DNA from 4 places in the Bradyrhizobium sp. WSM471 genome. Region 1 is predicted to be linked to each of the others. Evidence: predicted binding sites of a transcription regulator. Region 1 holds the regulator's gene; each other region holds the start of a gene.
What was found. Region 1 encodes LexA, which represses DNA repair genes until DNA is damaged. Its sites were predicted from a motif close to TGTTCNNNNTGTGTTCNG; they were not measured.
Positions count from the first base shown of each region.

Region 2: uvrA (excinuclease ABC subunit UvrA) is a predicted target of LexA. The motif match lies at 1,377-1,394, and genes of this name have one in related genera.
Region 3: recA (recombinase RecA) is a predicted target of LexA. The motif match lies at 1,492-1,509, and genes of this name have one in related genera.
Region 4: BRA471DRAFT_RS31895 (ribonuclease T2) is a predicted target of LexA. The motif match lies at 1,456-1,473, and genes of this name have one in related genera.

Region 1 covers NZ_CM001442.1:4,665,731-4,669,032, forward strand. The annotation lists gene glp (gephyrin-like molybdotransferase Glp) at 1-881, shown strand, start outside; gene lexA (transcriptional repressor LexA) at 1,058-1,759, shown strand; gene BRA471DRAFT_RS20800 (hypothetical protein) at 2,223-2,657, shown strand; gene BRA471DRAFT_RS20805 (ComEC/Rec2 family competence protein) at 2,796-3,302, opposite strand, start outside.
Region 2 covers NZ_CM001442.1:4,563,683-4,566,984, forward strand. The annotation lists gene BRA471DRAFT_RS20340 (outer membrane protein) at 1-283, shown strand, start outside; gene BRA471DRAFT_RS20345 (outer membrane protein) at 518-1,207, shown strand; gene uvrA (excinuclease ABC subunit UvrA) at 1,490-3,302, shown strand, end outside.
Region 3 covers NZ_CM001442.1:5,446,675-5,449,976, reverse strand. The annotation lists gene BRA471DRAFT_RS24730 (DUF2798 domain-containing protein) at 218-475, shown strand; gene BRA471DRAFT_RS37610 (hypothetical protein) at 1,185-1,352, opposite strand; gene recA (recombinase RecA) at 1,602-2,690, shown strand; gene gcvP (aminomethyl-transferring glycine dehydrogenase) at 2,996-3,302, opposite strand, start outside.
Region 4 covers NZ_CM001442.1:6,991,059-6,994,360, forward strand. The annotation lists gene BRA471DRAFT_RS31880 (DUF3617 family protein) at 1-420, opposite strand, end outside; gene BRA471DRAFT_RS31885 (hypothetical protein) at 465-758, opposite strand; gene BRA471DRAFT_RS31890 (hypothetical protein) at 941-1,405, shown strand; gene BRA471DRAFT_RS31895 (ribonuclease T2) at 1,520-2,212, shown strand; gene BRA471DRAFT_RS31900 (23S rRNA (adenine(2030)-N(6))-methyltransferase RlmJ) at 2,265-3,125, shown strand.

The sequences.
Region 1 (3,302 bases):
AGGACACGGTCGCCGCCAGCGAGCGTATCACGATCAAGGAAGCCGCGGTCGCCGGACGGCACATCCGCCGCGCCGGCGTCGATTTCCGCGAAGGCGACGTGCTCCTGCGCAAGGGAAGCCGTCTCACCGAGCGCGACCTCGCGCTCGCCGCCGGGATGAACCATCCGCACCTTGCCGTTTTCAGGCGACCGAAGGTCGCGATTCTCGCCACTGGCGACGAGCTGGTGATGCCGGGCACCACGCCCGGCCACGGCCAGATCGTCTATTCCAACGGCTACGCCCTGCACGCGCTCGCCCGCAGCGAGGGCGCCGAGACCATCGACCTCGGGATTGCCGCCGACACGCTGGAGGCGACCACCGCCGGCATCCGCCGCGCCCGCGAGAGCGGCGCCGACATCCTGATCACGACCGGCGGCGCATCGGTCGGCGACCACGATCTGGTCCAGCAGGCGCTGCGGGACGAAGGCATCGCGATGGCGTTCTGGAAGATCGCGATGCGGCCAGGCAAGCCGATGATGCACGGACGACTCGGCGCAATGGGTGTGATCGGCCTGCCGGGCAATCCCGTGTCGTCCTACGTGTGCGCTTTCCTGTTCATGGTGCCGCTGATTCGCGCCCTGTCGGGCCGTTCGGTGATTCACCATCGCCGTGAACGCGCCGTGCTCGGCCGCGACGTCGGCGCCAACGACCAGCGCGAGGACTATCTGCGGGCGCATCTGGAGGAGCGTGACGATGGCACACGCGTCGTTCTTCCCGTCAATCATCAGGACTCTTCGCTGCTTGCGAATCTCGCTGCAGCGCAGGTACTTCTCGTGCGCGCACCATTCGCGCCGAAGGCCGAAGCCGGCACGGCTTGCGAAGTGTTGCGGCTCCCCGTCTGAGCGCCCCCGCAACGCGCGTTCCGCGAAGTTCGCCCTGTTCACGGTAAATTAAGCAGTTGCGGAACATGTATCGAACATATAGTGTCCGTTCATGATTTGTTTCGAGCATGTAGCGGCTTATGGCCGAATTCTGCGTCTCGGAATCGGACGACATCAACCGGGGGACTTTGGTCGAGATGTTAACGCGCAAACAATACGAGCTTCTGCGGTTCATCAGTGAACGTCTGAAGGAAAGCGGCGTGCCGCCCTCCTTCGACGAGATGAAGGATGCGCTCGACCTGCGCTCGAAGTCGGGCATCCATCGCCTGATCACGGCGCTCGAGGAACGTGGCTTCATCCGACGCCTGCCCAACCGCGCCCGTGCGATTGAAGTCATCAAGCTGCCGGAGCTCCAGGCGGCCGCCGGCAGCCGCCGCGGCTTCACCCCGAGCGTCATCGAGGGCAATCTCGGCAAGGTGCGTGCGGGCTCCAGCCTGCCCGCGGACGAGGGCGAACGCCCCGTCGCGGTGCCGGTGATGGGCCGCATCGCGGCCGGCACGCCGATCGAGGCATTGCAGACCCGCAGCCATACCATCAGCGTACCGCCTGACATGCTCGGCTCGGGTGAGCATTACGCGCTCGAAGTACGCGGTGATTCCATGGTCGAGGCCGGCATCCTCGACGGCGACATGGCGCTGATCCAGCGCAACGAGAGCGCTGATACCGGCGACATCGTGGTGGCGCTGATCGACGACGAGGAAGCGACGCTGAAGCGCTTCCGCCGTCGCGGCGCCTCGATCGCGCTCGAGCCCGCCAACGCAGCCTATGAGGTCCGCATCCTGCCGCCCAACCGGGTGAAGATTCAGGGCAAGCTGATCGGGCTTTACCGGAAGTACTGATACCGGAAATGCTTCATACCGGAAGTGCTTGGCGCCTCGCGCGCTTCCGATCTGCAGCGCCGGTCAGAGATTGGATCGGATGATCGTCCGCTCCGGCTGGATAGTCGTTCTGGTTCTGCACAGACTATCCGGCCCCTCCTCCGGCGCTGGCTCCTCGCGACGCCGACGAAGCGGTACCGCTTCAAACAGCACCGCTTCGCGGCTCGAGCGTTCGAGGAAACAGCGACCAGCGGTCAAGTTCGACCGTTGCAGCCAAGCCGGCAATATTCGCGCATGCGCCTCCCGAATGCATCGCAAGGGGCTTTGTTCCTATTGAATTCGGGAAAGATAATGTGATCGCGGCCTGCAGAAACCAGCCGCAGATTTGCCCACAACCAAGCAGAGCGTTCGTGCTTCAACTCTGATAGAGGCCTGCGCCTCGATTGAGAGACGCGGGTTGCTATCCCAGCATGAGGAGCACCCGATGTGTGACTACAGCCTGCATGCCGTCGCGTCGCGCCCCGCCGAAGTCGGCGAGACGATCGTCACGACAAGCTTCCGCGGCACCTCGACGCGCGGCTTCGCCTCCGCAGCCGATCCGTCTGTTGCCGTCTGCCTGCTGCCGGGAACGGAGCTCGCCTTCGCCGACGACGTCCGCTACGACAATCGCTGGATCTGGACGCGCACCATCAATTCCCGCGTGGGCAAGTTCGGCAAGATCGATCCGCACGTTCCCGACCGCCATCATGACGCGATCGAATTCCCCGACGGCAAATACGTGCTGGTGACGCAGCTCGTCGAAGGCCAGCGAGCGACCGTGCTGCAACTGCCGGTGACTCAGTCGGTCACCGAGCGCGAGAACAAGGCGCAAATCATCGCCGACAGGCAGCCGACCGTCACGCACCTGCCGATCGGCTGACACAGCCGCCCTCCGGCTACGAGGTCGGAGGTCAGGATTGAATCGCCATCGCCGGCCGTGGCCGGCGAGAAGGTGTGGTTTGCGCCCGGCGAATCCGAGCGGATGCGCCAACCCACTGCATTGCTCCGCACCATCAGATCAATCGTCGGCCTGCAAGTCGGTCTCCGCCGGCGTTGCGTCCTTGATGCGGGGCGCGGTCGCCTTCGGCGCAAGGCTGCCGTCGAAATCACCCTCACCGGCGCCGGCCGGCAACCAGGGGCGGCTCGTGCCTCTCGCCCTTACCGTCTGAACCACAAAACCGTCACCACGCCGCGTCAGCGCCAGCGCGCTCTGGCTGGCGAGTCGCTGCCGATCGACCACCATCGCCGCGCAATCGGGCGGCGTGGGACGTGTCGTCACCACCAGCGCGGCCCGACTGCAATCGTCCGCGAGAGCGTCGACGCGCAGTGCCAGCGCGACCAGCCTCCCGTCGGCCAGTGGCGTCACGCAGCCGGATTCGTCACAGGACACGCCATCGGCCAGCGAGGCTCTGCCGGCATCGCGCGGATCGGCGTCGGCAGCGAGCCATTCCTTGAGCAGAAAGCTGTCCTTGTTGGTCCTGATCAGGTGCAGATATCCGTCCCTGCCCCGCACCGCGACGCTCGC
Region 2 (3,302 bases), 100 kb from region 1:
CGCGGTCGGTGACATCCAGCACCGCTACGACGGCGTTCCCGGAAACGTCTTCGTCCAGAACGACTGGCGCTGGGGTTGGACCGTCGGTGCAGGCGCTGAATACATGTTCGCTCCGAACTGGTCAGCCAAGGTCGAGTATAACTACATCGATTTCGGCAGGAGCACGATCCAATACTCTCCAGTGGTCACCAACCGCTCCGAATGGACCGACACCGTTCACACCATCAAGGTGGGCGTGAACTATCACTTCAACTGGGGCGGCTCGCTCGTCGCGAAGTACTGATATCCCTCTGATATCATTGAGATCAAAGGCCGGCCCTGTGCCGGCCTTTTTTGCTGTGCTTCCCAGCTCGGAATAGTCAGTCAACAACCATTACGTTTCAAACATGGTGTGACTTTTGAGTGACACAACTTGCGGCTTCACTGGTGTATGGAGACATCAGTTGGACCACCGCGTCCGATGCCCTTCCCGATCGTGGAAGGCACAATCAGAAACTGGGACTGGGATTAGTTGAAAATGAAAAAGGTTTGGTTGGCTTCGGCCTGTTTGTTCGCTCTCGCTGCCCCGGCTTCGGCCGCTGATCTGGCGGCGCGCCCCTACACCAAGGCTCCGGTGGCCATGGCTTCGGTCTACAACTGGACCGGCTTCTACCTCGGTATCGTCGGTGGTGGTGCTTGGGAAAATTCCTCGACCGACCCGAAGATGAAGGGCGGCTTCGTCGGCGGCACCGCCGGCTATAACTGGCAGACCGGCAACGTCGTGTTCGGCGTCGAGGCCGATGGCGCCTGGGCAGACGTCAGCGCTTCGGCCGCTGGTACGGTTTTCGTTGCGGGCGTCGGTGGCATCCCCGCCTCGCTGAGCTCCAAGACTGACGCGATGGGCACCGTGCGCGGCCGCATCGGCTGGGCCGTCAACAACGTGCTGTTCTACGGCACCGGTGGTTACGCCTGGATCGACAACAAGCTCACCGCCACCCTGGGCGGTCTCTCGGTCTCCGACAGCAAGTTCCACTCGGGCTGGACCGTCGGCGCGGGCGTCGAGGCGTTCTTCGCTCCGCAGTGGTCGGTCAAGGGCGAATACCTCTATCGCAGCCTCGGCGGCGAGACCTACTTCGGAGGCGCCATTCCGACCGGAACGCTCAACCTCCACACCGTGCAGGTCGGCGTGAACTATCACTTCGGGGGCCCGGTGGTCGCGAAGTACTGAGTTCAGTACCTAGCTCCAACGCATCCACGTTACGAAAGGCCGGCCTTGCGCCGGCCTTTTTGTTTGACGGGCACGTCGCCTCGAGTTTCGACTGCCGCGCTCCTGCCAGATGCCGCCAGCGCGCCAACAATCCGTTGACGATTCGCAAACGCCACTGGAAATCCGCCCCCGTTCTTCCTACGTTCGCTCACATACCCATCGGCGCCGATCCCGGTTCCGGGCGAAGCGCGCCTATTACGTTGGCGCGATCGCGCGCTTTTGGATTCCTTGAGGACCACCAGGATGGATGAAGTGATCAAGGCGAAGCGCCAACAACAGAACGCGGGAGCACACCTGCGCGCAATTACGATCCGTGGCGCGCGCGAGCACAACCTCAAGAACGTCGACGTCGAGATTCCCCGCGACAAGCTGGTGGTGTTCACGGGGCTGTCAGGCTCCGGCAAATCCTCGCTCGCGTTCGACACCATCTACGCCGAGGGCCAGCGCCGCTACGTCGAATCGCTGTCGGCCTATGCCCGCCAGTTCCTGGAGATGATGCAGAAGCCCGACGTCGACCAGATCGACGGCCTGTCGCCGGCGATCTCGATCGAGCAGAAGACGACGTCGAAGAACCCGCGCTCCACCGTCGGCACCGTCACCGAAATCTACGACTATATGCGCCTGCTGTGGGCGCGTGTCGGCGTGCCCTATTCGCCCGCCACCGGCCTGCCGATCGAGAGCCAGACCGTCTCGCAGATGGTCGACCGCGTGCTGGCGCTCCCCGAGGGCTCGCGGCTCTATCTGCTCGCGCCCGTCGTGCGCGGCCGCAAGGGCGAGTACCGCAAAGAGCTCGCCGAATGGCTCAAGAAGGGCTTTCAGCGCGTCAAGATCGACGGCGCCTTCCACGAGCTCGCCGAAGCGCCGACGCTAGACAAGAAATTCCCGCACGACATCGACGTCGTCGTCGACCGCATCGTCGTGCGCCCCGACATCGGTCAGCGCCTCGCCGAAAGCTTCGAGACCGCGCTGAAGCTCGCCGAGGGTCTTGCCGTCATCGAATTCGCCGATGCGCCGGCTGCAGCAGCCCCCGCGGAAGAGAAAAAGAAGACCGCAAAGATCCACGACAAGAGCGGACCCGAGCGCATGCTGTTCTCGGAAAAGTTCGCCTGCCCGGTGTCCGGTTTCACCATCCCCGAGATCGAGCCCCGGCTGTTCTCGTTCAACAATCCCTATGGCGCCTGCCCTGCCTGCGGCGGCCTCGGCGTCGAGCAGCATGTCGACGAAGACCTCGTCATCCCCGACAAGGAGCTCGCCATCGGCAAGGGCGCGATCGCGCCCTGGGCCAAATCCTCGTCGCCCTATTACATCCAGACGCTGACTGCGCTCGGCAAGCACTACAAGTTCACGCTGACCACCAAGTGGAAGGATCTGCCCAAGAAGACGCAGAACGCGATTCTCCATGGTTCCGGCGAGGACGAGATCAAGTTCTCCTACGAGGATGGCGTCCGTTCCTACGACACCAAGAAGCCGTTCGAGGGCGTCATCACCAACATCAACCGCCGCTATCGCGAGACCGAGAGCGAGTGGGCGCGCGAGGAGCTGGCGAAGTATTTCCACGACGTGCCCTGCGAGGCGTGCCACGGCTTTCGGCTCAAGCCCGAGGCGCTCTGCGTCAAGATCGGCGGCAAGCATATCGGCGACATCTCCGAGATGTCGGTGAAGGGCGCCGGCGCGTGGTTCGAGACCGTGCCGGAGGCGCTGAACACCCAGCAGAACGAGATCGCCGGCCGCATCCTCAAGGAGATCCGCGAGCGCCTCACCTTCCTGCTCGACGTCGGCCTCAACTATCTCACGCTGTCCCGCTCCTCCGGCACGCTGTCCGGCGGCGAGAGCCAGCGCATCCGCCTGGCCTCGCAGATCGGCTCGGGGCTAACAGGCGTGCTCTACGTGCTGGACGAGCCCTCGATCGGACTGCACCAGCGCGACAACGCACGCCTGCTCGATACGCTGAAGCGCCTGCGCGACCTCGGCAACACCGTGATCGTGGTCGAGCATGACGAGGACGCGATCCTGCTCGCCGACCACGTCCTCGACATCGGGCCTGGCGCCGGCATGC
Region 3 (3,302 bases), 780 kb from region 1:
AGTCCCGGATAGCCCACGGCTATCTCGCAAGCGCACGCACTTCCGAAACATTCGAAATCGGATGTCGAAAGACGCCGGCCGCGCGCGGCGGCGCGAGACCTCATGCCCGTGGTTCTCCGACCAAGAACAGAGTTCCTGGGATGGGTAAGGGCGCCTTCCGGAACGCGGCGGCATGTGGCTTGCTTGGCCCGATGACGGTCAGCAACATGGGCGCGTCATGCTGGGCATTCCCCGCCGCTATTCTCATTTCGTGTTCGGAATCATCCAGTCCGGATTGACCTCGCTGGTCGCCGCGGGCATCGCCAGCCTTCCCTTGGGGAACGCGCTGGACTTCCTCGCGCACTGGCTGGCGTCGTGGCTGATCGCATGGGCGGCGATGCTGCCGATCGTGCTGCTCGCGGCGCCGGCGATCCGCGCCTTCTCGCTGCGCCTGACGCGGGAGGAGGGCGGTTCGCAAACCGGCCGGCCGGCATGAAAATCCGCAAGAAAATAAGCATGAAAAAACCCCGCTTGGGAGAGCCAAGCGGGGAGAAGGTTATTGGAGGCTGAGGTGCTGGGCTGCAACACCATAGCCGGACGACCCTAGCCGGCGCAGCTTACGACAGCCTGACAAGGCCCGACGGCGGCAGCGAAAGCCAGAGCTCGGGGGCCGCACACTGGCCCCGCACCGGTCCCAATTTCGACATCCGTTCGCACAACTCAGGACACAACGGCAGGCGAGATTTCGCAGCGACGGTGCTGCCATGGGGGAAACGTGGCGTGCCGGCAACGGGGTGGCATCATGGACAACGTAGAGCGGTCATTCGCCGCCGCGACGGCGGCTGGCTTCGTCGTGCTGGTGATCGGGATCGGGTTGCTGGTTCTGCTGTAGGCGGTGTTGGCTGCGGGAGACGGCTCGGGGTGAAAGGCCCATGCGCGCCTTTCAAAAACACGAAAACAACCCCATGCACAGTAGCCCGCCTGAAAATTCAACCATGAAATCAATGGCTTACTGGTAGTATTTAGATACCTCATCGGCTCGGACTCACCTCCATGGCCATCCGAATCTCGATCCCCGTGCCGATTCCCTGAGATCAACGGGGCGGCCGTTCCGGCACCGTCGCCGGCGCGTTGCCGCTGGCGACCACCGCCACGCCTGACGCGTCGGCCGGCTGGCCTCGGCTCCGCCGCCTTCGTCCCGGCGGCTAATGAACCTTGATCGCGTCCAGCGGCAAATGGAGTTCGGCGGCACGCTCTTCGCGGTCCTTCTTGCGGAACTCGTTTTCCTTGCGCTCGAACTTGCTCATCTCCTCCCGCGCCGCTTCCAGCAGCGGATTGCGCCGGGCCGTATCGTGATGCGTGTTGTTCGTCATGACTGAGGTCCCCAGAGTTGCGGTCCCGTCCAAGAGAAGACCGCAGACCGCGAAAGGTTCGGTGCCGCAGGATTACGGAATTCTGACGGCGCGCAGCTCATCCGTCTTTGATGCGTGTCAGGCAAGACCAAAATCGCAAAAGAACATATTGCGAACCTAGAACAAATGGGGTACATTGGTTTTATCGCCGCGCCGCCTCGCCAATCGTTTGTCCCTCACGCGAATCCTCGTCATAAGGAGCACGACCCGATGTCCACCACTGCCCTGCGTATCGTCGAAGGATCCTCCATGGACAAGAGTAAAGCTCTGGCCGCCGCACTCTCCCAGATCGAGCGGCAGTTCGGCAAGGGCTCGGTGATGAAGCTCGGCAAGAACGACCGCTCGATGGATGTCGAGGCGGTGTCCTCGGGGTCGCTCGGGCTCGATATCGCGCTCGGGATCGGCGGCCTGCCGAAGGGGCGCGTCGTGGAGATCTACGGGCCGGAATCCTCGGGCAAGACCACGCTGGCGCTGCACACGGTGGCGGAAGGGCAGAAGAAGGGCGGCATCTGCGCCTTCATCGACGCCGAGCACGCGCTCGACCCGGTCTATGCACGCAAGCTGGGCGTCAATATCGACGAGCTCCTGATCTCGCAGCCGGACACCGGCGAGCAGGCGCTGGAAATCTGCGACACGCTGGTGCGCTCCGGCGCGGTCGACGTGCTGGTGATCGATTCGGTCGCGGCCCTGGTGCCGAAGGCCGAGCTCGAGGGTGAGATGGGCGATGCGCTGCCGGGTCTGCAGGCCCGCCTGATGAGCCAGGCGCTGCGCAAGCTGACGGCGTCCATCAACAAGTCCAATACCATGGTGATCTTCATCAACCAGATCCGCATGAAGATCGGTGTGATGTACGGCTCGCCGGAAACCACCACCGGCGGCAACGCGCTGAAATTCTATGCCTCGGTCCGCCTCGACATCCGCCGCATCGGCGCGATCAAGGAGCGCGACGAAGTGGTCGGCAACACCACGCGCGTCAAGGTCGTCAAGAACAAGCTGGCGCCGCCGTTCAAGCAGGTCGAATTCGACATCATGTACGGCGAGGGCGTCTCCAAGATGGGCGAGATCCTCGATCTCGGCGTCAAGGCCGGCATCGTCGAGAAATCCGGCGCCTGGTTCTCCTATGACAGCCAGCGTCTTGGCCAGGGCCGCGAGAATTCGAAAGCGTTCCTGAAGGCCAACCCCGACATCACCGCCAAGATCGAGACCTCGATCCGCCAGAACTCCGGCCTGATCGCCGAGCAGATTCTCGCCGGCAGCCCCGAGCGTGACGCCGACGGCGAGGAGCCGGGGGACGAGTAAGCTTCAACAGTAAAGTTTTTCGCGAGGAGCGGGCGCTGAGGACGTTGAGTTGCCGACGTCTTCGGCGCCTGTTTCGTTTGGGATTGGTCGTGCTCGGGGGGCGCGATGAAGCGGTTGCCCGCGAAGACGACATGTGGCGCCACAACCGGATCTATCGCTGGTGGGGTGGCACGGAGCTGACCAACGAACGGCTGTGGCGATGGGATCGCGAAAGCCGATTGCTGGTTGCGCCTTAGATAAATAAAATCGTGTGCCGCAGGCTGTAGGATGGGTAGAGCGAAGCGAAACCCATCCTACGCAGCGTCTTACTCCGCCGCTTCCGCATAATCGCTTACCGGCGGGCACGAGCACACCAGGTTGCGGTCGCCATAGACGTTGTCGACGCGCCCGACCGGGGACCAGTATTTGTCGGTGCGCGAGGTGCCCGCGGGGAAGCAGCCCTCGGCGCGGGTGTAGGCGCGCTTCCAATCGTCGTCCGCGATGTCGTGCACGGTGTGGGGGGCGTTGCGCAGCGGGGACGCCTCGATCTTGAAGCGGCCAGCCTCGACCTCGGCGATTTCCTTCCGGATCGCGATCATGGCATCGCAGAAGCGATCGAGCTCCGCCTTGGAT
Region 4 (3,302 bases), 2.3 Mb from region 1:
TTTCGCTTCGAGCTGCATGCTCGTGTCGCGGCCTGCCGTGCCGGCGGCGCCGCCTTGCGCGTGCGACGACGTCTTCACCGTATAGGCCGAATTGAAATCGCCGGTGATCTCAGCATGCGAGGTCGTGCTGATGCCGGCGACATTGCATTCGGAATCGCTGACATAGCCGGTTGCGGTCTTCTTGATGTCCTGCTTGGCGCAGATCTGCTTGGCCATCGGGGAGACGTTGTTGTTCATCTCCTTGTCGACGGTCTCGTCGGTGCAGTGCTGCATGGTCATCTCGGGCACCGGCGTGCCGGTCCTGATCATCTTCAATTCCCACAGGCCCGCCTTGCGCACCGGCAGGTCGTCAGCCCGGGCGCTGCCTGCCGACAAGACGAGGCAAAGGGCGGAGCCGAGCAAAGCGAGTTTGCGCGTCATGTGGGAAGCTCCCGGCTGCGAGATAGCGGCGTTGCGAAAGCGCCTCAGTAGAGCGTGCGGATCGGCTGGTCGGCGGCGCCATAGGGCACCCAGCGGCAGGAGAACGAGATGTAGCCGCCCTCATAGGCCTGCATCGCCAGGAATTTGGCGACCTTGCCATAGCGCGCACAGTGATCGACCGCGACCTGCCGCGCATCGACCTGGGTTGCCATTGAATAGGCGATGATGCCGCCGGTGTCGTTGCCCTTGAACGGAGGCACCGGAAGGAGATCGGCGCGCGCCGACTGGCTCGCCAACATACCCAGGGCAAGTAGGCCCGCGGCCGCAATGATTCGCATTCCCGTCACTCCGATTGGTTGGCGGCAGTTTACGGTGCCGGCGCGGCGGTGGAAAGAACGGAAGACCCCTCTAACGCAGCATTGCGGTCAACTCGTCGGCAAGTGTTGCCGCGCTGCACTTGACCTCCCCCGGCCTTCGCGGCACCGTCCGACCCTCGCAGATCATGCTGTCTGGATTGCCCATGCGCGCCTCGACCTTCCTGAAATCGCTCCGCTTTGCCGCCGTGCTCGGCCTTCTGTTCGGGGCGCTGTCGCTCGGCGAGGCCAGGGCCGCCAATCCGCTGGAGCTGAATTTCTGGCTGAGCGGGCCGCGCTATGACGGCAACGTCTCCGAATGCGACAGGGCGCTGCCGACGATCGCCACCCAGTTCTGGGAGAAGGAAAGCTCGTTCTGGAATTCCTCGTTGAAGATCACCGGCTTCTCCGCGGTTCACGAGACTGCGTTCCGGCCCTGGGCGTCCGACAATATTCCCCGCCGCTATTGCACCGGCGAAGCCATGCTCACCGATGGCAAGCTGCGCAAGGTGCATTTCTCGATCGTCGAGGATGGCGGCTTCGCCGGCTACGGCCAGGGCGTCGAATGGTGCGTGGTCGGGCTCGACCGCAACTGGGCCTACAACCCGGCCTGCCGCGCCGCCAAGCAATAATTGCTCTGATCCGGACCGATCAGGCGGCCGACCGACGGTCGCCCGCATTTTGTTCTTGAAATGTTCCTATCGCCTGCTAGGCTCGTCTGCACAGTCTAGTTGAGGGGCGTCGCCATGTTTCATTCCAGATTGCATTCGTTCTCCCGCCTGATGATCTCGCTGACGCTTGCGGCCGGGCTGGCTGTATTGGCCGGTGGCGCCAAGGCCCAGGACAAGCGGCAGAACACGCCCGGCGAATTCGATTTTTATGTGCTGTCGCTGTCGTGGTCGCCCTCCTTCTGCGAAGAGGCGGCGGAGCGCGGCGGCCGCTCGCAGATCCAGTGCAGCGGACGGCCCTACGCTTTCGTGGTCCATGGTCTGTGGCCGCAATATGAGAACGGTTTCCCGGAATATTGCCAGCGGCCGTCGCCGCGGCTGAACCGCAGCATCGTTTCCTCCATGCTCGATTTGATGCCGGCGCCGGGGCTGATCTTCAACGAGTGGGACAAGCACGGCACCTGCTCGGGGCTCGCCGACCGCAGCTATTTCGAGACGATCCGGAAGGCGCGCGCCGCGATCAAGATTCCGGCCGAATATCTCGATTTGTCGCAGGCCAAGACGGTGGCGCCGGCGGAGGTGGAGGAAGCCTTCATCAAGGCGAATCCGGGCCTCAGCAATGCCGCTGTCTCGATCACCTGCAACCGGACGCGACTATCGGAAGTCCGCATCTGCCTCAGCAAGGACCTGCAATTCCGCGCCTGCGAGGAGATCGACCGCCGCGCCTGCCGCCGCGACCAGGTGACGATGCCGCCGATCCGGGGCGGGTAGCCCGGGCGTCGTGCCTCTTTGCTCAGGCCGTCACGTGGCGTAGTGCTCTTGCATGAATTACCGCCACGCCTTCCATGCCGGCAGCTTCGCCGATGTCATCAAGCACATCGTGCTGGCGCGCATCATCACCTATCTCCAGGACAAGCCGGGCGCGTTCCGCGTCATCGACACCCATGCCGGCGCCGGCCTCTACGATCTCGAAAGCGACGAGGCGCGCCGCGGCGGCGAGTGGCTGACGGGCATTGCGCGGCTGATGCAGGCGCGGCTGTCGAACGACGCCATGGCGCTGACCAAGCCCTATCTCGACATCGTCCGCGCCTTCAATCCGAAAGGCGAGCTCAAGGCCTATCCGGGCTCGCCGCTGATCGCGCGCGGCCTGCTCAGGCCGCAGGACCGCCTCTTGCTCTGCGAGCTCGAGCCGAAGGCGCGCAAGGCGCTGATCGGCGTGCTGCGCCGCGACGAACAGGCCCGCGTGGTCGACCTCGACGGCTGGATGGCGCTGCCGGCTTTCGTGCCGCCGAAGGAACGGCGTGGGCTCGTGCTGATCGACCCGCCGTTCGAGGCCAAGGACGAGTTCGAAAAGCTCGGCGAGGCCTTCTCGGCGGCTTTCGCGAAATGGCCGACCGGTATCTATGTAATCTGGTATCCCGCCAAGAGCCGGCGCGCCACCGACACGCTGGTGCAATCAGTGGCGCGGCTCGCAGCCGCAGCAAAACCGCCAGGAAAATGCCTGCGCCTCGAATTCAGCGTGGCGCCGCAAGCCGACGGCGCAGCCCTCACGTCCAGCGGGCTCTTGATCGTCAATCCTCCTTACACGCTGCAGGGCGAACTCAAGACGATCCTGCCGGAGCTGGAAATGCCGCTCGGCCAGGGTGGCGCTGCCAGATTCCGATTAGAGGTGCCGAGACCGTAACACTCCGGCATCTTGGGAAAAATATGCAGGAGCGGTAGTCAATCTGCAGAGAACCGTATTATGCTGTTGCAGTGACTGGCTTTACGTTCCGCTTCCGCGAATGGTTGCGGCGGAGTGAAGGCCTAAGAAAGATCCAGTCGGACCGAATGGTCTGCCCAAGGATGGCCAGCTCCCGGG